DNA from 3 places in the Aminobacter sp. NyZ550 genome. Region 3 is predicted to be linked to each of the others. Evidence: predicted binding sites of a transcription regulator. Region 3 holds the regulator's gene; each other region holds the start of a gene.
The links. The regulator PhoB, encoded in region 3, activates phosphate uptake and scavenging genes when phosphate is short. The targets are predictions, from matches to a motif close to TGTCATNNANCTGTCAT.
Positions count from the first base shown of each region.

Region 1: the regulator PhoB is predicted to act here: its motif matches at 3,145-3,161, upstream of N7E70_RS20880 (RNA degradosome polyphosphate kinase).
Region 2: the regulator PhoB is predicted to act here: its motif matches at 1,945-1,961, upstream of N7E70_RS19845 (glycerophosphodiester phosphodiesterase family protein).

Region 1 is NZ_CP114190.1:4,217,598-4,225,152, forward strand. It holds gene ppx (exopolyphosphatase) at 1-868, opposite strand, end outside; gene N7E70_RS20880 (RNA degradosome polyphosphate kinase) at 868-3,075, opposite strand; gene N7E70_RS20885 (zinc-finger domain-containing protein) at 3,230-3,478, shown strand; gene N7E70_RS20890 (FAD-dependent monooxygenase) at 3,494-4,729, shown strand; gene N7E70_RS20895 (TIGR02117 family protein) at 4,672-5,385, opposite strand; gene N7E70_RS20900 (amino acid ABC transporter ATP-binding protein) at 5,475-6,278, opposite strand; gene N7E70_RS20905 (amino acid ABC transporter permease) at 6,302-7,459, opposite strand; gene N7E70_RS20910 (amino acid ABC transporter permease) at 7,470-7,555, opposite strand, start outside.
Region 2 is NZ_CP114190.1:3,983,111-3,990,665, reverse strand. It holds gene argC (N-acetyl-gamma-glutamyl-phosphate reductase) at 1-775, opposite strand, end outside; gene speB (agmatinase) at 861-1,817, opposite strand; gene N7E70_RS19845 (glycerophosphodiester phosphodiesterase family protein) at 2,022-3,095, shown strand; gene N7E70_RS19840 (hypothetical protein) at 3,111-3,386, opposite strand; gene N7E70_RS19835 (IS1182 family transposase) at 3,540-4,910, shown strand; gene rpsI (30S ribosomal protein S9) at 5,072-5,548, opposite strand; gene rplM (50S ribosomal protein L13) at 5,551-6,015, opposite strand; gene N7E70_RS19820 (PaaI family thioesterase) at 6,236-6,694, opposite strand; gene N7E70_RS19815 (enoyl-CoA hydratase) at 6,876-7,555, shown strand, end outside.
Region 3 is NZ_CP114190.1:1,473,541-1,481,095, reverse strand. It holds gene N7E70_RS07380 (CHASE domain-containing protein) at 1-608, opposite strand, end outside; gene N7E70_RS07375 (ATP-binding cassette domain-containing protein) at 729-1,517, opposite strand; gene N7E70_RS07370 (sugar ABC transporter permease) at 1,539-2,891, opposite strand; gene xylF (D-xylose ABC transporter substrate-binding protein) at 3,032-4,072, opposite strand; gene N7E70_RS07360 (ROK family protein) at 4,322-5,563, shown strand; gene phoB (phosphate regulon transcriptional regulator PhoB) at 5,590-6,279, opposite strand; gene phoU (phosphate signaling complex protein PhoU) at 6,378-7,082, opposite strand; gene pstB (phosphate ABC transporter ATP-binding protein PstB) at 7,121-7,555, opposite strand, start outside.

The DNA.
Region 1 (7,555 bases), 2.7 Mb from region 3:
CGATCTTCTCCGGCTTCATCGCCGTGATGATCTCCTGCAGCACCAGCGCGCCATAAGGCAGAAGCGACCGGCGGTTCTTGGAGACGCCTTCGATGCCCTTGATCTTCTCGACCTCGCCGCGCGCCACCTGGCGCAGGAACGGCACCAGGGTCACCGGGTCCATCTGGTAGTGATGCATCACCTCCAGCGGATAATTCGAGGTGTTCATGTGCAGCCGGGCGAGGTTTCGCCAGGTGCCGCCGACGGCATAGAATGTCCTGCCCTGCCCGCCCTTGAGCAATTTGGCGCGGGCGAGTTCGGCATGCGCGATCTTGGCGGCCGTTACAGGCGAGCCCTTGGCCATGTCCTGCAGCCTGAGGCCACCCAATGGCAAGGTGATGCCGTCGCCGATGGCTTCGCCCCTGACGTCGACAAGCTCGAGGCTGCCGCCGCCAAGGTCGCCGGCGATGCCGTCGGCGGGATGGAAACCCGAGATGACGCCGAGCGCCGAATAATAGGCTTCCTCGCGGCCTGTCAGCACCTGGATCTTGGTGCCCAGCACGTCCTCGGCACGCTGGATGAAGTCGGGGCCGTTGATCGCCTCGCGTGCGGCGGCGGTGGCCAGCACATACATCTTTTCCGCGCCGGCCTGCTCCGACAGCGCACGAAAGCGCCGGAACTCCTCCATCGAGCGGGTCACGCCCTCGGGGTCGAGCTTGCCGGTGGAGACGATGCCGCGGCCGAGGCCGGCGAGCATCTTTTCGTTGAACAGAAGGGTCGGCGAGCGTGCCAACCCTTCATAGACGACGAGACGTATGGAGTTCGAGCCGATATCGATGATCGACAGCGGTCGGCGGTCCTTGAGCCGGCCCTGCGAAAGCTGCGCCATCAGCCGGCCGCCGCCTCCGCCTTCTTGCGACGCTTGAACTGGGCAATGCGTTTGGGCGCGTGAGACTTCAGCGCGTCACCCCGTCCGGAGAGGCTCGGATTGGTCATGAAATATTCCTGCGCATTGAACGGCTCTTCGCCCTCGTCGAGCGTTATCCGCCGCGAGGTTCCATCCGCCAATACTTCGAAACTTTGCTGGTTGTCCATGATATTTCCCAGCATGACCTGGCCCAGCACCTGCTCGTGCACGGTCGAATGTTTGGCGATCGGCACCATGGTTTCGACGCGCCGGTCGAGGTTGCGCGGCATCAGGTCGGCCGAGCTGATATAGACGATCGCCTCGTCCGACGGCAGGCCGTGGCCATTGCCGAAACAATAGATGCGGCTGTGCTCGAGGAAACGGCCGACGATCGACTTGACGCGGATATTCTCCGACAGGCCGGGAACCTGCGGCCTGAGGCAGCAGATGCCGCGCACCACCAGGTCGATCTCGACGCCGCTGCGGCTGGCGTCATAAAGCGCGTCGATGACGTCGGGATCGACGAGCGAATTCATCTTCATCCAGATCTGCGCCGGCCGGCCGGCGCGGGCATGTTCGACCTCGTCGGCGATGTGCTTGAGGATGCGGCTGCGCAGCGTGTAGGGCGACAGTGCGATGCACATCTCGTCGGCCGGCTCGGCATAACCGGTGATGAAGTTGAAGATATGCGCCACATCACGCGCGATCGCCGAATCGGTGGTGAAGAAGGACAGGTCGGTGTAGATGCGCGCGGTGATCGGGTGGTAGTTGCCGGTGCCGAGATGGACGTAGTTGCGCAGGCGGCCGTCCTCGCGGCGCACCACCAGCGACATCTTGGAGTGGGTCTTGAGTTCGAGGAAACCGAACACCACCTGCACGCCGGCACGCTCGAGATCGCGGGCCCAGCGGATATTGGCCTCCTCGTCGAAACGCGCCTTGAGCTCGACGAGTGCGGTCACCGACTTGCCGGCCTCGGCGGCGTCGACAAGGGCGCGCACGATCGGGCTGTCGTTGGAGGTGCGGTAAAGCGTCTGCTTGATCGCCACCACCTCCGGATCGATCGCCGCCTGGCGCAGGAACTGCACCACCACGTCGAACGATTCATAAGGATGGTGGACGACAAAATCCTTCTCGCGGATCGCCGCGAAACAGTCGCCGCGATGGTCGCGGATGCGCTCGGGGAAACGCGGATTGAAGGGCGGGAACTTCAGGTCGTCGCGGGCGATCGAGACGATCTCCGAGATCTGGTTGATCGCCAGCGGCCCGCTCAGCACGCTGACGCGGTTCGAGGCGACACCCAGTTCGCTGGCAACGAACTCGCGCAGCTCGGCCGGCATCAGGCTGTCGAATTCGACGCGGATCACCGAGCCGCGGCGGCGGCGCTTGAGTGCCGTCTCGAACAGCCGGACAAGATCCTCGGACTCTTCCTCGACCTCGATATCGCTGTCGCGGATGATCTGGAAGGTGCCCGAGCCCTTGACCTCATAGCCGGGGAACAGCTTGCCGATGAACAGGTTGACCGTTTCCTCGATCGGGATGAAACGCACCGAGCGCTTGCGGTCGGGCAAGCGGATGTAGCGCTTGAGGGCGACAGGGAGACGCAGCAGCGCCGTCATCTCCTCGCCGCTCTTGCGGTGGCGCAGTTGCAGGGCGATCGAGAAGCCGAGATTGGGGATGAAGGGGAACGGGTGCGCCGGGTCGATCGACAAAGGCGTCAGCACCGGGAAGACCTGCTCCATGAAATGATCTTCGAGCCACTTACGCTCTTCCTTGGTAAGATCCGCCGAGGCGATGGTCTCGATGCCTTCGAGCTTGAGCAGCTCGAGCAGGCTGGCGAGGCTTTTCTGCTGGTCTTCCTGCAGCCGCTCGACCTCATGCAGCAGCTGGTCGAGCTGCTGTTCCGGCGTGCGGCCGTCGGCGCTGCGGATGGTGATGCCTTCGCGCACCTGCCCGGCGAGACCGGCGACGCGGACCATGAAGAACTCGTCGAGATTGCCGGCCGAGATCGACAGGAAGCGGACGCGTTCGAGCAGCGGATGGTTGGGGTTCTGCGACTGCTCGAGCACCCGCCTGTTGAACTGCAGCCAGGAAAACTCGCGGTTGACGAAGCGGTCCGGATTGCCGTCGATCGCGCCGGTCGGCGACTTGTCGTTGACGAAATCGGTATGGACCGGTTTCAGCTGATTCATTTGGACAACCCTTCCCCACTGCCGCGTTCCGCCGCTTATCCGGCTCAACTTATCCTCTGACAGGCAATTGCGACAGTTTCATTTCAGCATCTTGCAAAGCCGCCGCTTATGATACAAACGCTCTGCAATAAGGGTCCTCAGAAGGGAAAATACCATGGCCGGTGGCTCCATCCCCCACTTCCAGAACGACGCTGGACATGCCGTGATCGAGATCGGCGTCAAGGAGTTCATGTGCGTGGGCGCCAAGGCTCCGTTCGACCATCCGCATGTGTTCCTCGACATGGGCGCCGATTCCGAGAAGGTCTGCCCCTACTGCTCGACGCTGTACCGCTACTCCGCCAAGCTGAAGGCCACCGAGACCCTGCCGGCGGGCAGCCTCTACGCCATCGATCGCGCCGCCTGAGGCCCAGGCACGATCATGCGGTCGCCGCCGGTCGTCATTGCAGGCGCCGGCATCGCGGGGCTGACCGCCGCCCTTGCCTTTGCCCGGCACGGCGTCAGTGTCCACGTCCATGAACGTTCACCGGTGCTCGAAGAAGTCGGCGCCGGTCTCCAGCTTTCTCCCAACGCCACCCGCATTCTCGACCGCCTCGGCGTGCTCCATCTGGTCAGCAGGTCTGCCGTGCGGCCCGAGGCGGTGGTGCTGCGCTGCGCGGCAAGCCTTGTCGAGCGCGGCCGCGTGCCGCTGGGTGCTGCGGCCGAACGCCGCTGGAAGGCGCCTTACCTCGTTGCCCACCGCGCCGATCTGCAGTCGGCGCTGCTCAGCCGCGTCAGCGAAAGCCTGCTGATCTCGGTCGCCACCGGATCGACAGTCGACACGGTCGAGCCCAGGGCGGACGGTCTCGGCATATCGATCACCCAGGACGGCATCACGTCACAGCAAGAGGCCGGCCTGTTCGTTGCCGCCGACGGCGTCTGGTCGGCCAGCCGCCGCCTTGTCGGCCCGCATGAAAAGAGCCGGTTCTCGGGCGAGCTGGCCTGGCGCACGACGATCCCGGTCGACAGCGAGCCGGGCCGGCAGTTCGCCGGAGTGACATCGCTGACGACCGTCACGACCTTCCTGCATCCCGGCTTCCATATGGTCGCCTATCCGATCCGCGCCGGCCATGCGGTCAATCTCGTCGCCTTCACCCCCGGCACGGCAATTTCCGAGCAATGGTCCGGTGAAACCGATGCCGGCGCCTTGGCCCGCGCCATGCAGGGCACGGCCCCGGCACTCTCCCGGCTTGTCGAGGAGGCCGGGCCGTGGACGGTGTGGCCGCTGCACACTGTCGATGCCTCCCGTCCCTGGACCTCGGCATCCGGCATCGTGCTGATCGGCGATGCGGCGCACGCCATGACGCCCTTTGCCGCCCAGGGTGCCGCCATGGCGATCGAGGATGCCTGGACGCTGGCCGACGCCGTGCTCGCCGCCCAGAACAAGGCGGATGCGCTGCAACAGTGGGAAGCGGTGCGCAAGGCGCGTGTCGCCAGGGTGGCGCGGCGCGGCGCGCTCAACCATTTCGCCTGGCATGCGAGCGGGCCGGTGGCGCTCGCCCGCAACCTGTTCCTCAGGTTCAAGTCGCCGGCGAGCCTCGCCGCCGACATGGACTGGCTTTATGGCTGGACGCCGCCGGGCTGGTCGCCGCCTGGATCATCCGACGGCCGGTTGTAGAGGCCGAGCGAAAAATTCAAGGTCGCCGGCAGCGGGTTCCACCAGCCTGTCGTCAAGCCGGCTTCCCGGAGTGCCGCCGCCGTCCAGGTGTTGCAGCCGGCGAGTGCGTTGAACTTGCCATGGGCATCGAAGAAGCCGTCATATTCGCCATAGGCTACCCCGAAAATGCGCTGAACGGCCCCTTCGTCGCGCACGAAACTGCGCTCGATGAAGTCGAGCATGGCGGCAAAACCCGCCTCGCCGAGCTCGAAACGCTGGACGGCGGGCTGAGGCAGGTCGACGTCGCCGGCGAGATCGACATGCATGACCGAATTGTCGAGGGTCAGCGCCGCAAACACCGGGCCGGGCTTCAGCTCCGACCAGGTCGGCGTGCCGATATAGAAGGCCTTGCTGCCCCAGCCGAACACCAGGTAACGCGCCGCCGGCAGGTCGGCCTGGATGCCGGCGTCGAGCAGGAAGCCGAATTTCTGCAGCACGGCATCGTCGATCGGCACGGCTATGTCGGTGTGGATCGGGTTGGTGAAGACGAGGATATGGCGGGGACTTGCCCCGTCCGGAGCACCGCCGAACAGCGGCCGTGGTACGAGCGTACCCAACGCGAACGCCGCCACGGCGACAAGCACGATAGCGCCCAGCAGACGTAGAATTCTTCTCACCGCCGCCGTCCCCGCTTCCGCAGCACTTGTTGCAACAAAAAAGCCCGGCCGAAATACGACCGGGCTTTCTGATTTCCGGAATCCGATTCCTAGTGCAGGATCTGGCTCAGGAACAGCTTGGTGCGCTCATGGCGCGGATGGTCGAAGAACTCAGCTGGCGTGTTCTCTTCGACGATCTGGCCCTGATCCATGAAGATGACGCGGTTGGCGACCTTGCGGGCGAAGCCCATTTCGTGGGTCACGCACAGCATGGTCATGCCCTCTTCGGCGAGGCCGACCATGGTCTCCAGCACCTCCTTGATCATTTCCGGATCGAGCGCCGAGGTCGGCTCGTCGAACAGCATGATGCGCGGGTTCATGCACAGCGAGCGGGCGATCGCCACGCGCTGCTGCTGGCCGCCCGACAGCTGGCCCGGATATTTGTTGGCCTGCTCCGGGATCTTGACGCGACGCAGGAAGTGCATCGCCTGCTCCTCGGCCTGCTTCTTCGGCGTCTTGCGCACCCAGATCGGCGCCAGCGTGCAGTTCTCCAGGATGGTCAGATGCGGGAACAGGTTGAAGTGCTGGAACACCATGCCGACTTCGCGGCGGACCTCGTCGATCTTCTTGAGATCGTTGGTCAGCTCCTTGCCGTCGACGATGATCTTGCCCTTCTGGTGCTCTTCCAGCCGGTTGATGCAGCGGATCATTGTCGACTTGCCCGAGCCGGACGGACCGCAGATGACGATGCGCTCGCCGCGCATCACCTTGAGGTTGATGTCCTTGAGCACGTTGAACTCGCCATACCACTTGTGCATGCCGACGATGTCGATGGCGACGTCGGTATCGGAGATGTGCATCTTTGCCCCATCGACCTTGATGTCGTCGGCGCTGACTGCGTTTTCTATGGCCATGGGCCGTTCCCTTTTGTTGTTCGTTATCGCTTGTGCCCGGTGTCGAGGCGATGCTCCATATAAATGGAATATCGCGACATTCCAAAGCAGAACATCCAGAACACCAGCGCCGCAAAGACGAGCCCTGACGCCGGGGTCTGGGGCGACGCCCAGGCCGGATCCGAAAAATTCTGCCTGACGACGCCGAGCAGGTCGAACATCGAGATGATGTAGACCAGGCTGGTGTCCTTGAACAGGCCGATGAAGGTGTTGACGATGCCCGGGATGACCAGCTTCAGCGCCTGCGGCAGGATGATCAGTCCGGTCTTCTGCCAATAGCTGAGGCCGAGCGAATCGGCCCCTTCATACTGGCCCTTGGGGATCGCCTGCAGGCCGCCGCGCACCACCTCCGCCATATAGGCCGAGGCGAACAGCGACACACCGATCAGCGCCCGCAGGAACTTGTCGAAGCTGACGCCGGCCGGCAGGAACAGGGGCAGCATGACGCTGGCCATGAACAGCACCGTGATCAGCGGCACGCCGCGCACAGTCTCGATAAAGATGACGCTGAGCATCTTGACGACAGGCATCTTCGAGCGCCGTCCGAGCGCCAGGAGGATGCCGAGCGGCAGCGACACGACGATGCCGACATAAGACAGGGTCAGCGTCACCAGCAGGCCGCCCCAGAGCGGGGTCTCGACATGCGGCAGGCCGAAGAAGCCACCGATCAGCAGGAAGGCCGCGACGATCGGAAACACCACCAGGAACAGGAATGCGTTCAGCCCCTTGCGCGGCACCCGGGGGATCAGCAGCGGCACCAGCAGCGCCACGAACATGATCGCCACCAGAATGACGCGCCAGCGCTCCTCGATCGGATAGCGGCCGAACATGAACTGGCCGAACTTGGCGTTGACGAAGGCCCAGCAGGCGCCGGACCAGCCTTCCGGCTGGATGCCGCCCTGGGCGACGGTCGAGCAGAAGGTCCGGTCGGTGCCGGTCCATTGCGCCTGGACCAGCGCCCAGTCGACCAATGGCGGCAGGATCATGATCACGATGATCATGCCGATGATGGTCAGCACCGAATCGAACGGGTTGGCGAACAGGTTCTTGCGAATCCAGGCCACCGGCCCGCGCTCGCGAAGCGGCGCTGGTTGCGGCAGCGCCATTTCGGTGCGGACGTAATGAAGGTCGTTTTGCGACATGTCCGCCTCCTTACCTTTCCACCAATGCCATCTTGGCATTGAACCAGTTCATGAAGGCCGAGGTGATCAGGCTGAGGCCGAGATAGACGACCATCC
Region 2 (7,555 bases), 2.5 Mb from region 3:
GCCGGTCGAGCTTGGCGCTGACCTCAAGCGGCACGACCTCGACGATTTCCTGTCCGGCATAGTGCGCGGCAAGCGTTGCGTGGATGTCGGCGATCGAGGCCGAGCCATTGAGGTCGGCGAGGTGCAGCGGCACCTGGACAATCATGCCCTGGGCAAAGCGGCCGACCGAGGGCGCAAAGATCGGGCGGCGCTCGAGCAGGCCATGCTGCTTCATCTCGGCAACGTGTTTGTGCATCAGCGGCAGGCCGTAGAGGAAGTGCGGCGCAGCGATGTGGTCGGGGCGCGAGGCGTCCTCCATCTGGCCGATCATCTGCTTGCCGCCGCCGGTGTAGCCGGAAACGGCGTTGACGCTGACAGGGTAGTCGGCCGGCAGGGTGCCGGCCGCGACCAGCGGACGGATCAGCGAGATCGCGCCGGTCGGATAGCAGCCCGGGTTGGCGACGAGCCGTGCATCGGCGATGCGCTTGCGCTGGGCAGCGTCCATCTCGGCAAAGCCATAGGCCCAGTCGGGGTGGACGCGATGCGCCGTCGACGTATCGATGATGCGGGTCGAGTTGTTGCCTTCGAGAATGCGGACGGCTTCCTTCGAGGCATCGTCGGGCAGGCACAGGATGGCGACATCCGCCTCGTGCAGGCGCTCGGCCCTGAGGTCGACGTTGCGGCGTTCGGCTTCCGGGATCGACAGCACGGCGAGGTCGTCGCGGGCGGCGAGGCGCGTGCGTATCTGGAGGCCCGTGGTGCCGTGTTCGCCGTCGATGAAGATTTTCGGTTTCATTGTCTGCCGTCCGTCGAAAAATTCGTTATTTCAGGTGGTTATGGCCAAATTCGGACTCTCGTCCGCAAGCCGTTGATTCAATGCCTCAGGCCTTGTCGCGCGCCTTCTTCTCGGCCAACAGGCCGAGATAATGCATGGCGACCGTCGAGCCGGCGATAGCCGTAATATCGGCATGGTCATAGGCCGGTGCAACCTCGACGATGTCGGCGCCGACGATGTCGATCTGGGTCATCTGGCGCAGCACCGACAGGATCTTGGCCGACGACGGGCCGCCGGCCACCGGCGTGCCGGTTCCGGGCGCAAAGGCCGGGTCGAGGCAGTCGATGTCGAAGGTGACATAGGTCTTCTTGCCGCCGGTGCGTTCGGCGATCGCATAGGCGATGTCGGCAGCGCGCATCTCCTCGACCTCGTGGCCGTAGAGGATCTTGATGCCGCAATCGTCGGGCGCGTGCGTACGGATGCCGATCTGGATCGAGCGATCGGGGTCGATGATGCCGTCCTTGACGGCGCGCGCCACGAACGATCCGTGATCGATGCGCTTGCCGTCGTCAGGCCAGGTGTCCTGGTGGGCATCGAACTGCACCAGCGCCATCGGGCCGTGGATCGCCGCATGCGCCTTCAGCACGGGCCAGGTGACGAAATGGTCGCCGCCGAGCGTCAAAAGGAAGGCGCCCGATCTCAGGATCTTGGCTGCTTCGCGCTCGATTGCAACAGGGGTCTTCTGGTGGTTGCCGCTGTCGAGCAGGCAGTCGCCATAGTCGATGACGGCGAGGTCGTCGAACAGGTCGCGGTTGAACGGGTATTGCGGGTCGCAATCGAAGATCGCCGAGGCGCGACGGATGGCCTGCGGGCCGAAGCGTGCGCCCGGCCGGTTGGTGACGGCGGCGTCGAAGGGGATGCCCCAGACCACCGCCTCGGCCCCAGTGACATTCTTCGAATACTTGCGGCGCATGAAGGACAATGCCCCTGCATAGGTCGGATCACCCGAGCGACCCTTGGGGCCGCGTGCGGTAAAGGCGTGATCGATCGACGAAGAGGGCATGGGCAGTTTCCTTATTCGGTCTTTCGGAATTCGGTCGTTCAGAATTGCGAGGCGCAAGAACTACAGAAGCCTGAACCAACATGCCAGCCCCATGGCGAATTGCGTGTGACAGCTGCATTCATCGCCCTGTCATCTGTCTTTCACGCCCATGTCATCGCCGCCTTTTAGGTCGCTCCAGGCATATCAAGCCATGGAGCGATTCCCATGCGGACAGTTCTGGCAGGCGCAGTCTCGGTCTTGCTGACCCTCGCTCTGGCGACGTCTGGCCATGCCGGTTCTCGTTCCGAAGATATCCTCGCGCGCTTCGAAAATGCCAATCAGTGGCGTGACCATGTGATGGTCGTGGCGCACAGGGCAGGCGGCCTGCAGGACGGCAAGCGGCGCTTTGCCGAAAACTCCATCGCCGCCCTGCGCGATGCGATCTCTCTCGGCGCCGAAATGGTCGAGATCGACATCCGCCGCTCCGCCGACGGCGAACTGATCGTCATGCATGACAGCTGGCTCGACCGCACCACCGACTGCACGGGCGAGGTCGTAACCCGCGCCATGGACGAGCTCAGGACATGCCGGCTCGTCGTCGAGGGCACCGGCACTGTCACCGCCGAAACAGTGCCGACGCTGCGGGAATATCTGTCGGTCGCCAAGGGCAGGATCCTGGTCAATCTCGACAACAAGCTCGACACCGCCGACCTCATCGACATGGTTGCGCTGGCGCGCGCCATGGAGATGGAAGAGCAGGTGGTGGTCAAGGCGAACCTGTGGAATGCCGAGCGTGTCGCCACCGTGAAGGCGGTGATGGCGCGGGTGGGGCAAGGCTTCCAGTTCATGCCGATCATGGCTGACGACGCCGTGCGCGACCCCGCTTTCGTCGAGGCATCGGGCAAGGCTTTCGCCGCAAATGCCGTGGAGATGATTGCCTGGCGCGGCGACACCGAAACAATGACCGTATCTGGCGGGCCGTTGTTTTCGGCCAGGGTCAAGGCAGCGGCCATTCGCGGCAACTGGCACATCTGGGTTGACACTCATGCCATCGTCAACAAGCCGGGTGGCTATCTCGCCGGCGGCCGCGGCGACGAACTGGCGGTGGCCGCCGGGTTTCCCAACGAAGTGTTCGGCTTCTGGGCCGAACGCGGCGCGACGATGATCCAGACCGACGAGCCGCGTGCAGCCATCAACTGGCTGGCCGCCAATGGCTATCGTGTGCCTTATGCCGAATTGGAAAAACCCGTGGCCTCTGTCGCAGGCCAGGCGGGCGCGTCCCAGCCGCCGACCAACTGATGCCGCGGGAAGGGGCTAATACGCTCTCGAGCCCCGAAGCGCCTTGCGCCGGTCCTTGAGCGAATATTTCGAGCCGCCCTCCTTGAGAAGTCTCTTGCCCTTTTTCTTGCAGTGGCTGTCGGCTTTGCCGGCGGCCTTTCGCGCGTCGGCACCCTTTTCGATCGCCTTGTCATAGGCGCGCATCCAGCAACTGTCGAACGAGGTTGCCCGCTTGAGAAACTTGTTCGACGCGGCCTCTGCTGGGCCAGCGGCAAAGGCTATGGCGACTGCCAGTGCGAGCATGCGGACCATGGTGATTTCCACCGGCGGCTTGAAGTTGCGCTTCCAAGCATAAGCCAGGCCGGCCGGAACAGCATGCGGAAAAGAAAAAGGCCGCCGCTGCGGCGGCCCTCAGACTGCTGACAACCCCCTGGCGAGAGTTGGGGGTTTGTGATTCAGTGGGTGATGTTGAAGCGAGCCGGCCCTGAACAAACCGCACTTGAGATCGTCACGCTCGATCAACTGGTTCCAGTTGATCACCTTCTGCGCAAGATCGATGGTGTTATCGATTTCTCGTTCATCCACGATCTGACAGCGCCGCTTTACTGCGCCGACAATGGTCGCCCGCCACTTGATCCGACCTTGATGTTCAAGGCGCTGTTCATCGGCTACCTGTTCGGGGTGCGCTCGGAGCGGCAATTGGTGCGAGAGATCGAGGTCAATGTCGCCTACCGGTGGTTCCTGCGGCTGAAGCTGACGGACAAGGTGTTCGACGCCTCGACATTGTCGCAGAACCGACGCCGGCGCTACCAGGACGAGACGATCGCGCAGGCGATCTTCGACCGCATTGTCGAGCAGGCGATCGGGGCAGGCTTGGTCGACGGCACGGTGCTCTACACCGACAGCACGCACCTGAAGGCCAATGCCAACAAGGGCAAGTACGACCTTGCCATGGTCGCCAAGTCGCGTGCCGACTACTGGGGCGAGCTCGACCGGGCGATCGATGCCGAACGGGCGTTGCACGGCCAGAAGGCGCTGAAGGAGCAGGAGCGGCAGCCTGCGGTGAAAGAGACGAAGGTCTCGCGCACCGATCCTGAGGCTGGCTATATGGTGCGCGAGGGCAAGCCGAAGGGCTTCTTTTATCTCGATCACCGCACGGTGGATGGCGGCTTCGGCATCATCACCGACACGTTTGCCACGCCGGCCAACGTGCATGACTCGATCGTCTATCTCGACCGGCTCGACCGCCAGGTGGAGCGTTTCGGCTTCGACGTCACGGCGGCGGGGCTGGATGCCGGCTATGCCACGCCAGGCATCGCCAAGGGCCTGGAGGACAGGAACATCCACGGTGTCGTCGGCTATCGCAACCCGACCCGGCCAAAGCCTGGCAAGATGAGGAAGGGCGCTTTCGTCCATGAGCCGGACCTTGACGGCTATCGTTGCCCGCAGGGCCAGTTGCTCACTTACGCCACCACCGATCGCGGCGGTTATCGCCACTACAGGAGCGACCCGACGATCTGCCGCAACTGTCCGCTGCTGGCGTCTTGCACATCAAACGCCAAGGCCGAGCGCACCATCACGCGCCATGTCTGGCAGGATGTCCGCGAGCGGGTCGATGCCAACCGCTTAACCGCATGGGGCAAGGCGATCTATCGACGCCGCAAGGAGACGGTCGAGCGATCCTTCGCCGATGCCAAGCAGCTCTTCGGCCATCGCTATGCCCGCTTCCGAGGGCGAACACGCGTCGCCTGCCAGTGCCTGATCGCAGCCGCCGCCCAGAACATGAAAAAGATCGCAATCAGCCTCTGGCCAAAGCCAAAACCAAGCCTCGCATGAGGCCAAAGCCGGCTCGCAACGGCCTTGGCATCTGCTTCCCGACATCAATCCAAAAGCTCAATCAACCCACAAAACAAAACCCCGCCGAAATTCGACGGGGTTTGTCAGCAGTCTGAACCCCGCCGAAGCGGGGCTTTTCCGAAATCCGGACTGCGAAACGCTTAGCGCTTCGAGAACTGGAACGAACGGCGGGCCTTGGCCTTGCCGTACTTCTTACGCTCGACGACACGGCTGTCGCGGGTCAGGAAGCCGCCCTTCTTGAGCACGCCGCGCAGCGTCGGCTCGTAGTAGGTCAGCGCCTTGGAGACGCCGTGACGAACAGCACCGGCCTGGCCCGACAGACCGCCGCCGACGACGGTGGCGATGACGTCGTACTGGCCGACGCGAGCAGCCGCGACGATCGGCTGGTTCAGGATCATCTGCAGCACGGGGCGCGCGAAGTAAGTCGCGAATTCCTTGCCGTTGACGATGATCTTGCCGGTGCCCGGCTTGATCCAGACGCGAGCAATGGCGTTCTTGCGCTTGCCGGTGGCATAGGCGCGGCCGCTCTTGTCGAGCTTCTGGACGTGGACCGGAGCTGCCGGCTGTGCGGCTGCAGCGACGGTGCCGAGTTCTGCGAGCGAGCTGAGATCAGCCATGATTACGAGGCCTTCTTGTTCTTGGCGTTCAGCGCGCCGACGTCGAGCGTCACAGGCTGCTGGGCGACATGCGGATGGTCGGCGCCTGCATAGACGCGGAGATTCTTCATCTGGCGACGACCGAGCGGGCCACGCGGGATCATGCGCTCAACGGCCTTCTCGAGCACGCGCTCAGGGAAACGGCCTTCGAGCAGCTGGCGCGCGGTGCGCTCCTTGATGCCGCCGGGGTGGCCGGTGTGCCAGTAGTACACCTTGTCGGTGAACTTCTTGCCGGTGAACGCCACCTTGTCGGCGTTGATGATGATGACATTGTCACCGTCGTCGACGTGCGGGGTGAAGGTCGGCTTGTTCTTGCCGCGGAGGATGTTGGCGACGATGGTGGCGAGACGGCCGACGACGAGACCTTCGGCGTCGATCAGCACCCACTTCTTCACCACGTCCGCAGGCTTCTGCGAAAAGGTTGTCATGGTTTTATGCTTTCGGTTCGGACCTTCAAGAGAAGGCGTTTCTTGTTGCTTTCATTGGCGTTCGGCCAGGGCCTGCCGCCAATAACAAAACGGCGGCCTTTGCGGACCGCTGCTTTGGATGGGCTTATAGGCGAGGGCTGATGGCCCGTCAAGCGAGCCAAAAAAGGCAGTCGTCTTGTAATATGAAGCAAAAACAAGATGTTATGAGTGTGGTATTATTTTACCGCGTCGTTTGGCGCTTCGGCGGGATCGAATAGGTGCCGGTTGCGTGCGCCACCGTCTGCCGGTCCGGGCCGGCGACGATGTCGATGTCGAACACCATCAGGCTCTTGCCGAGCTTCAGAATTCGGCAGTGGCCGTCGATCGGGCCGGCTTCGGCCTTGCGCATGAAGCTGATGTTGAGATTCGTCGTCACCGACAAGGCGTCTGGTCCGGCGTGGCTCAGCACGCAGACATAGCCGCCGATGTCGGCAAGCGTGAACAGCGACGGGCCCGAGACGGTGCCGCCGGGCCGGAGATGGCGTTCGTCGGCGTTGAGGCGCACGGAGCATCCACCCGGGAAAACCTCCGTCACCCGGTAAAAGTCGTACTGTTCGTTGAGCTGAGGGTAGACCTGCTTGAGGAGATCGTTGACCTCGTTCGCCGTCATCGTCGGCGTCAGTCCTTGCTGTTCGGGCATATAGCTCTTTCCATCGACTTTCCCACCATGCGCCCCGGCCCCATTTCTAGGCTTGCCGGATGAACCGTCGAGTTCGCCACGTTCACATGGTTGGGAACCAAGTTTGTGTGCAAACGTATATGGCTGAGGCTCGACTTTGGCGATTCGTCTTTCGCCGCACTGAACTCGCTCAGGGGACACCATGGCAGAAATCGTCGCCATCAAACGTAGCACACCGGAAGGTCCGGTTTGGGCCAGTCTGGATAAGGGCGTGCTGCGTCTGGTGCTCTCCAATCCGCCGGCTAACGTGCTCTCGGTCGCGACCATGGCAGCACTTCAGGCACAGCTGGATGGCGCCATGGACGACAAGGCGATCCGGGTGATCGTCATCGCCGCCCAGGGCGGCGTGTTTTCAGCCGGCCATGACCTCAAGGAACTGACGGCGCACCGAAGCGATGCCGATCGCGGCCGCGCCTTCTTCGAGCTCACAATGTCGCGCTGCTCGGCGCTGATGCAGTCGATCGTCCGCCACCCCAAGCCTGTCATCGCCGAGGTCGACGGCCTCGCCACCGCGGCCGGCCTACAGCTCGTCGCCAGTTGCGATCTCGCCATTGCCTCCGAGCAGTCGACCTTCTGCACGCCCGGCGTCAATATCGGCCTGTTCTGCTCGACGCCGATGGTCGCGCTCTCGCGCAACGTCTCGCGCAAGCAGGCGATGGAGATGCTTTTGACCGGTGAGACCATCGACGCCACGACAGCGCGCGACTTCGGGCTGGTCAACCGTGTCGTGCCGCGTGAATACCTGAATCACATTGTTGGTAAATATACGCAAACCATTGTTTCGAAATCGCCTTTGACGCTGAAGATCGGCAAGGAGGCGTT
Region 3 (7,555 bases):
GCCGGGCGGTCGACGCGTGAAAGCACCAGGATCCCGGGCTGCTTCTCGTTGTCGCCCTGGCCGAGCAGCACCCTGCCCGTCGCCCTGGGTTCGCCCTGGGCCGCCATTGCCGATTCGATGGCGGGCCGGCGCAGCGGGTCGGTTGCCATATCGTAGCCCATCGCATCGAGGCTGGCCTTGCTCATCGGCTCGAACAGCACGATGGGCGTCCGCCAGTTCAGCGTCGTCTCAGGAAACAGCGCCCGGTCGATGCCGTAGCCGTCCTTCAGTTCGCGCATGACCGTCTCGCTCTGGCTGGTCTCGATCAGCCTGAGGAAGCCTATGCCGCGCAGGCTGGGGAAATTCTTCTCCGCATCGAGCGAAGCGAAATAGTCGCGGAACTGGTCGCGCGAAAGATGGCCCTTCTGCGCCACGAACATCGCTTGCGTCGCATGCAGCAAGGCAAAGTCGAATTCCAGCCTGCCCTCGATGCGGTTGAGCGCGTCGTCGGCGACGGACTGGAACTTGATCCGCGCCGCCTCCACGGTCGCCAGATACACGAGCCCGGCCATCGTCAGGCTGACGAGGGTCACGGCGATAAAGATCAGACTGGGGAAGTACTTTCTCAATTCCGGCTGGCTCGCGTCACCCACGCACCATTAAAGCACGATCGCGCAAAGGTGAAACTGCTTTTCGCGATCGTGCATTGAGCCAGACGTGCGGCCTGCCTGAGCCGGCAAAGGGCCTGTTCAGGCAGCGATCTGCATTGCCCCCGGTCCGGGCGTTGCGCCAGGCGGACACTTGCCGAGAATGATCATGCCCAACACCTCATCCTTGGTCACGTCCTCGGTGCGGGCCGTGCCGACGACCTGGCCGTTCTTCATCACGCAGACACGGTCGGCGAGATCGAACACGTCGTGGATGTCGTGGCTGATGAGAAAGATGCCGATGCCATCGGCCTTGAGCTGCTTGACCAGTTCGCCGACCTGCGCCGTCTCCTGTGGTCCAAGGGCTGCCGTCGGCTCGTCCATGATCAGTATGCGGGCATTGAACAGGATGGCACGTGCGATCGCCACAGACTGACGCTGGCCACCGGAGAGTTTGCTGACCGGCTCCTTGAAGCGCTGGAAGCGCGGGTTGAGCCGGCCCATCACCTTGCGCGCCTCGGCTTCCATGGCGACGTCGTCGAGCGTGCCATAGGCGGTCATGATCTCGCGTCCGAGGAATAGGTTGGCGGCGGCATCGACATTGTCGGCCAGCGCCAATGTCTGGTAGATCGTCTCGATGCCGTATTTCTTGGCGTCGCGCGGGTTGGAGATCGCGGCCTCCTCGCCCCGGACCATGATGGTGCCGGCGTCGCGCTTGTAGGCACCCGACAGGATCTTGATCAGCGTCGACTTGCCGGCACCATTGTGACCGAGCAGCGCCACCACTTCACCGGGATAGAGGTCGACCGAAGCATCGTCGACGGCACGGATGCCGCCGAAGGCGATGGAGATGTTCTTTAGGTCGACGAGCGGGATACGGGTCTGTTCCATGATCTTGGCTCCCGGATTTCGTTAGACGCGCTTGCGATAGAGCGTGTCGAGCCAGACGGCCACGACCAGCACCAGGCCAACGACGATGTTCTGCAGCGGTGTGTCGATGTTGAGCAGCACCATGCCCGACTGCAATGACTGCATCAGAAGCGCACCCAGCATGGCACCGGCAACGGTGCCGGAGCCACCGGCGAGCGAGGTGCCGCCAATGACCGCTGCCGCGATGACCAGCAGTTCGTCCAGGGTACCGAGCGAGTTGGTAGCCGAGTTCAGGCGAGCACTGGAGACTGCCGCCGAGATCGCCGCCAGCACGCCCATGATCATGAACACCTTCATGGTGATCCAGCGCGTGTTGATACCGGCGAGGTTGGCTGCTTCCGGGTTACCGCCGATGGCGAAGACATAGCGGCCAAAGCGTGTGCGGTTGGTGACGAAGGTCATGACGATGCCCACGGCCACCGCGATCAGGACGGGAATGGCGATGCCATGGGCGATGAACAGGCCGCCTTCAGGGATGGTAATGCCGTTGGCCTCGGCGTAGCGACGCACGATACCGATCGGCCAAGGGTAGGAGTTGGCGATCCAGATCGCGCCAAGGATGACCCCGCAGGTAACGGCGCCGAGAAATGCCTCTGCCCAGACTGGCCGCAGCGGAAACTTGAAGCGCTTGCGTTGCTGGCGGCCACGCAGCAGCAGGAACACCACAGCCAGGCATGCGACAAGGCCGACGATCCAACTCCACGTCGCTCCGATGGCGCCCTGCGGACCACCACCCATGAGCTGGAAGGTGGCATCGAGCGGCGCGATCGTCTGGCCTGACGTGACCCACCAGGCCGCCCCGCGCCAGATCAGCAATCCGCCCAGCGTCACGATGAAGGCAGGAACCTCCATGTAGGCGATGACGAAACCTTGCAGCGCGCCTATCATCAGACCAAGCGCAATACCAATGGCAAGTGCCAACGCCCAGATCCACGGATTACCAAGTTCGAGACCGACGGCTTTGACCAGGAAATGCACCTGGGCAAAGCCCATCACCATGCCGATCAGGCCTTCGGCCGACCCGACCGACAGGTCGATATTGCGCATGACGATAACCAGCACCATGCCGGTCGCCATAATCGCCACGGCAGACGCTTGCACCGACAGGTTCCACAGATTGCGAGCGGTTAGGAAGGTGCGGCTGTCGAATTCGAACGGGTTGACGCCAAGGCGCAAGCTCGAAATCACCTGCAGCCCGACCCAGATCAGGAGCAGCGCACCGACCATGCCGAGCATGCGCGTATCGATCTCGGTTGCCTTGAGAAAACGTCCGACCGGGCTGAGTTCGGTCGTTCGCGCTCGGTCTGCCGGCGCGTTGGTTGTCGTGTCTGTCATTGTTACCTCCCGACCGGATAGCCGTCTAAGCGGCAGCCGGTGTGCGCATGATAGGGTCAATCCGCCATGTCATGAAGCGGGCGCTTTTGAAAAACGCCGCGGGCAAGCCGCGGCGTTTGACCGACCGGATCGAACCGATCTCAGTTGCAGGCTGCGACCGAACCGGCCGCCACGCCCTGGCAGACCACGTCCTTGCCAACCCAGCCGGCGTCGATGACGACGTTGAGGTTGTCCTTGGTGATCGGAACAGGCGTCAGGAAGACCGAGTTCAGCTCGAGGCCGCCAGGCGTCTTGAACTTGGTGACGTTGGCGATCTCTTCCATCTTCTTGCCATCGGCGAGCTGCGAGGCGATTTCGGCGGCGTTCTTGCCGAGCTCGCGCGCGTCCTTCCACACCGAGACGGTCTGAGTGCCGAGCGCGATGCGGTTCAGCGCGGCATGGTCGCCGTCCTGGCCCGACACCGGCACCGAGCCGGCAAGGCCCTGTGCCTGAAGCGCTGCGATCGCGCCGCCGGCGGTGCCGTCGTTCGAAGCCACGACCGCGTCGATCTTGTTGTCGTTGGCGGTCAGGAACTGTTCCATGTTCTTCTGGGCATTGGCCGGCAGCCAGCCATCGGTATAGGCCTCGCCGACATTCTTGATCTTGCCGGCGTCGACGGCCTCCTTGAGCACTTCCATCTGCCCGGCGAACAGGAAGTCGGCGTTCGGATCTGCACCGCTGCCCTTGATGAAGACGTAGTTGCCTTCAGGCTTGGCGGCGAACACGCCCTTGGCCTGCATGCGGCCGACTTCCTTGTTGTCGAAGGTCAGGTAGAAGGCGTCCTTGTTCTCGATCAGGCGGTCGTAGCCGACAACAGGAATGCCTTCGGCGACGGCCTTGTCGACAGCCGGTCCGATGGCCGAGGCGTCCTGAGCGAGGATGATCAGGGCGTTGGCGCCCTGCGAGATCAGGCTTTCGACGTCGGTCAGCTGCTTGGCCGGCGACGACTGCGCGTCAGCCGAGATGTACTTGTCGCCGGCGGCCTCGATGGCGGCCTTCATGGCGGCTTCGTCGGTCTTCCAGCGCTCTTCCTGGAAGTTCGACCAGGAGACGCCGATGACCTTGTCCTTTGCCGAAGTCACTGCCGTAAGCGACAGAGTCATGGCAACGCCCGCCAGGATGGCGGTGGTAAACTTTTTCATTATTTCCTCCCTGCGCCCAATGGGCGCGCCTACTTCGCGATAGCCCTTGGAGAAGCTCTTTTTTTCGAGCCTCGAAAAAATACTGACTCAATGCCCGGCCACTGTCAACATGGTTTCGCGAGCGCTCCTTATTTTTTTCGGAGCCCGAAATAAATAGAGACATTTGGCGCTGGCTCTGTCACAATCACTTGGCGCGTAAGGGACTGCCGCTTAAGAAGGGCAGCGCTTCGCCGGGAGGAAGACGAGCACATGTCGGTCGGCATACGTCACGACGATCTGAGACGGCGCAACCGCGCCATGGTTATATCCGCGGTTCGCCGAGCCAGCCAGCCATCGCGCACCGAAATCGCCGCCACCACCGGCCTCAGCCATTCGACGATCTCGACTATTTCCTCCGATCTCATATCAGAAGGCATCCTTGCCGAGGCCAAGTTCAGCGAACCCGTCTCCATGAAACGGGGGCGGCCGCAGGTCGGGTTGATGCTCGATGCCGACGCTGCGTCTGTCGTTGCGGTCGTGCTCTCGCTCAACAGCCTGTCCGCCGCCATCATCGACTATGCCGGCAACACCGTGACCGAAGAGACCCGGCGGCTTGTCACGCAGCAGATGCCTGCCGAGGCGCTGGTCGACGAATGCGTCGGAATGGTCCGGCGCCTGATCGACAGGGCCGGCACTTCGGGCGGCGCCGTTCTACGCATCGCCATCGCCGTCCAGGGCATCACCGACGCCGCCTCGCGCAAGCTGTTGTGGTCTCCGATCACCCGCTACGACGACATCCCCTTCGCCGACCGGCTGGAGCAGGAGTTCGGCGTACCTGTTTCGGTCGAGAACGACTGCAACATGATCGCCGAGGCCCTCCGCTGGCGAGATCCGATGCGTTATCGCGACGACTTCATCGCCATCCTGCTCTCGCACGGCATCGGCATGGGCCTCGTCATCAAGGGCGAGCTGTTCACCGGCACGCAGTCGTCGGGTGCCGAGTTCGGCCACATGATCCATCGCCCGGACGGCGCGCTTTGTCGCTGCGGCCGCCGCGGCTGCATCGAGGCCTATGCCGGCAACTACGCCATCTGGCGCAACGCAAGGGTTGGCGACGAAAATGCCGAGCCGCTGGCCGACCTGTCCGACGACGACATCAGGGCCGTGGCCGATGCGGCACGTGACCATGATGGCCCCGAACGCGAGGCCTTCCGCAAGGCCGGCGAAGCCATCGGCTTTGGTCTCGGCTCGATGTTTGCGCTGTTCGACCCCGCCCCCCTCGCCTTCGTCGGCGTCGGCGCAACCGCCTTCGACATCATGGAGCCACATGTGCGCGCGGCCATCGCCAAGACGGCGGGCGGGCTGCACTCGAAGGCGATCTCCTTCGACACCGAACCCAACGAGGTTCCACTCAAACGCGAGGGCGCGATGATGCGCGCGCTGCTTGCCGTTGATCAGGAGATCATTGCCGCAGGCACGGCTCCACGCCGTGCCGGTGCCGACGTCGCCTAGCTGAGCGGAAAAGAGCCCGAAGCGGCTCAGTCCTCGCGGATGGCGTAGCCGGCACCGCGGATGGTCCGGATCACGTCAGGCATGCGGCCGTTGTTGACCGCCTTGCGCAGGCGCCCGACATGCACGTCAACGGTGCGCTCATCGATATAGATCGTCTCGCCCCAGACATTGTCGAGCAACTGGCTGCGCGAGAACACGCGGCCCGGGTGCCGCATCATGAATTCGAGCAAGCGGAATTCGGTCGGCCCGAGCTTGATCTCGCTCTTCTTGCGGTAGACGCGGTGCGACTCGCGGTCGAGCATGATGTCGCCGACCTTGAGCACCGAGGACAACACCTCGGGTTTGGCCCGGCGCAGCAGCGCCTTGACGCGCGCCATGAATTCCGGCGTCGAGAACGGCTTGACCAGATAATCGTCGGCACCGGTCGAAAGGCCACGCACCCTGTCGCTTTCCTCGCCCCGCGCCGTCAGCATGATGATCGGCAGGCGTTCGGTGTCGGGACGCATCCTGAGCCGGCGGCACAGTTCGATACCCGACAGCGCCGGCACCATCCAGTCGAGCACCAGCAGGTCGGGCACGTTTTCCTGGAGCCGGATCTCGGCCTCGTCGCCACGCGTGACGACCTCGACCTGATAGCCTTCGGATTCGAGATTGTAGCGAAGCAGCACGCCCAGCGGCTCTTCGTCTTCGACGACCATGACCTTGGGAGCGATCATTGGCTATACCTTGTCCTTGCGCATGGCCGCTTCTGGACCATGCGCTGATTTAACCTATGCAGCGCCCCCGCGCCAAACGCATGCGGTTGCGGAAATGCTCAGGCCGGAACCGTCGTCGTGGTCTCGTCGACCTTGGGCCGGTTCAGCGGCAGCTGCGTACCCGTCACGACGAAATAGGCGTTCTCGGCGATGTTGGTGACATGGTCGCCGATGCGCTCGAGGTTCTTGGCGCAGAACAGCAGATGCGTGCAGGCCGTGATGTTGCGCGGATCTTCCATCATGTAGGTCAGGAGTTCGCGGAACACGGCGGTGTACTGGATGTCGATCTTCTGGTCGTCGGCGCGCAGATCCTTCAGGCCCTCGGCCTGACGCGCGACATAGAGATCGACGACGCCGCGAACCTGGCCAAGCACCAGCTGCGCCATCGCATCGATCGAATGCGAGAGATTGCGCGGGGTCGGCGACTGGCCGACGGCGCCGACCCGCTTGGCAATGTTCTTGGCGAGGTCGCCGATGCGCTCGAGGTCACCCGCCATGCGGATGGCACCGACCACGGCGCGCAAATCCTGCGCCATCGGCTGGCGCTTGGCGATCAGCGTGATCGCCGAATTGTCGAGATCGCGCTGCTTGGCGTCCATGATCGTATCGTCGGCAACGACGTTTTGCGCCAGTGCCTGGTCGGACGTGAGAAGCGCGCGGATGGCGCCGGCCACCATTGCGCCGGAAAGATCGCCCATGTCGCGGATGAGCTGGTCGACGTGCTGAAGTTCTTCGTCGAAGGACCGGACTGTATGTTCGCCCATGATTTCTTCCTCGTATCGTGTGCCGCGACGAAACCCACTCAGCCGAAGCGGCCGGTGATGTAGTCCTGCGTCCGCTTGTCGTCGGGGTTGGTGAACATCTTGTCGGTCGGGCCTTCCTCGACGAGATAGCCGAGGTGGAACATCGCCGTGCGCTGCGACACGCGCGCCGCCTGCTGCATCGAGTGCGTGACGATGACGATCGTGTAGTTCTCGCGCAGTTCGTCGATCAGCTCCTCGACCTTGGCGGTGGCGATAGGGTCGAGCGCCGAACACGGCTCGTCCATCAGGATCACCTCGGGCGAAACGGCGATGGCGCGCGCGATGCACAGGCGCTGCTGCTGCCCGCCCGACAGGCCGGTGCCGGACTCAGTCAGACGATCCTTGACCTCGTTCCAAAGTGCCGCCTTCTTCAAGCTGGACTCGACAACCGCGTCGAGCTCGGCCTTGCTGCGCGTCAAGCCATGAATCTTCGG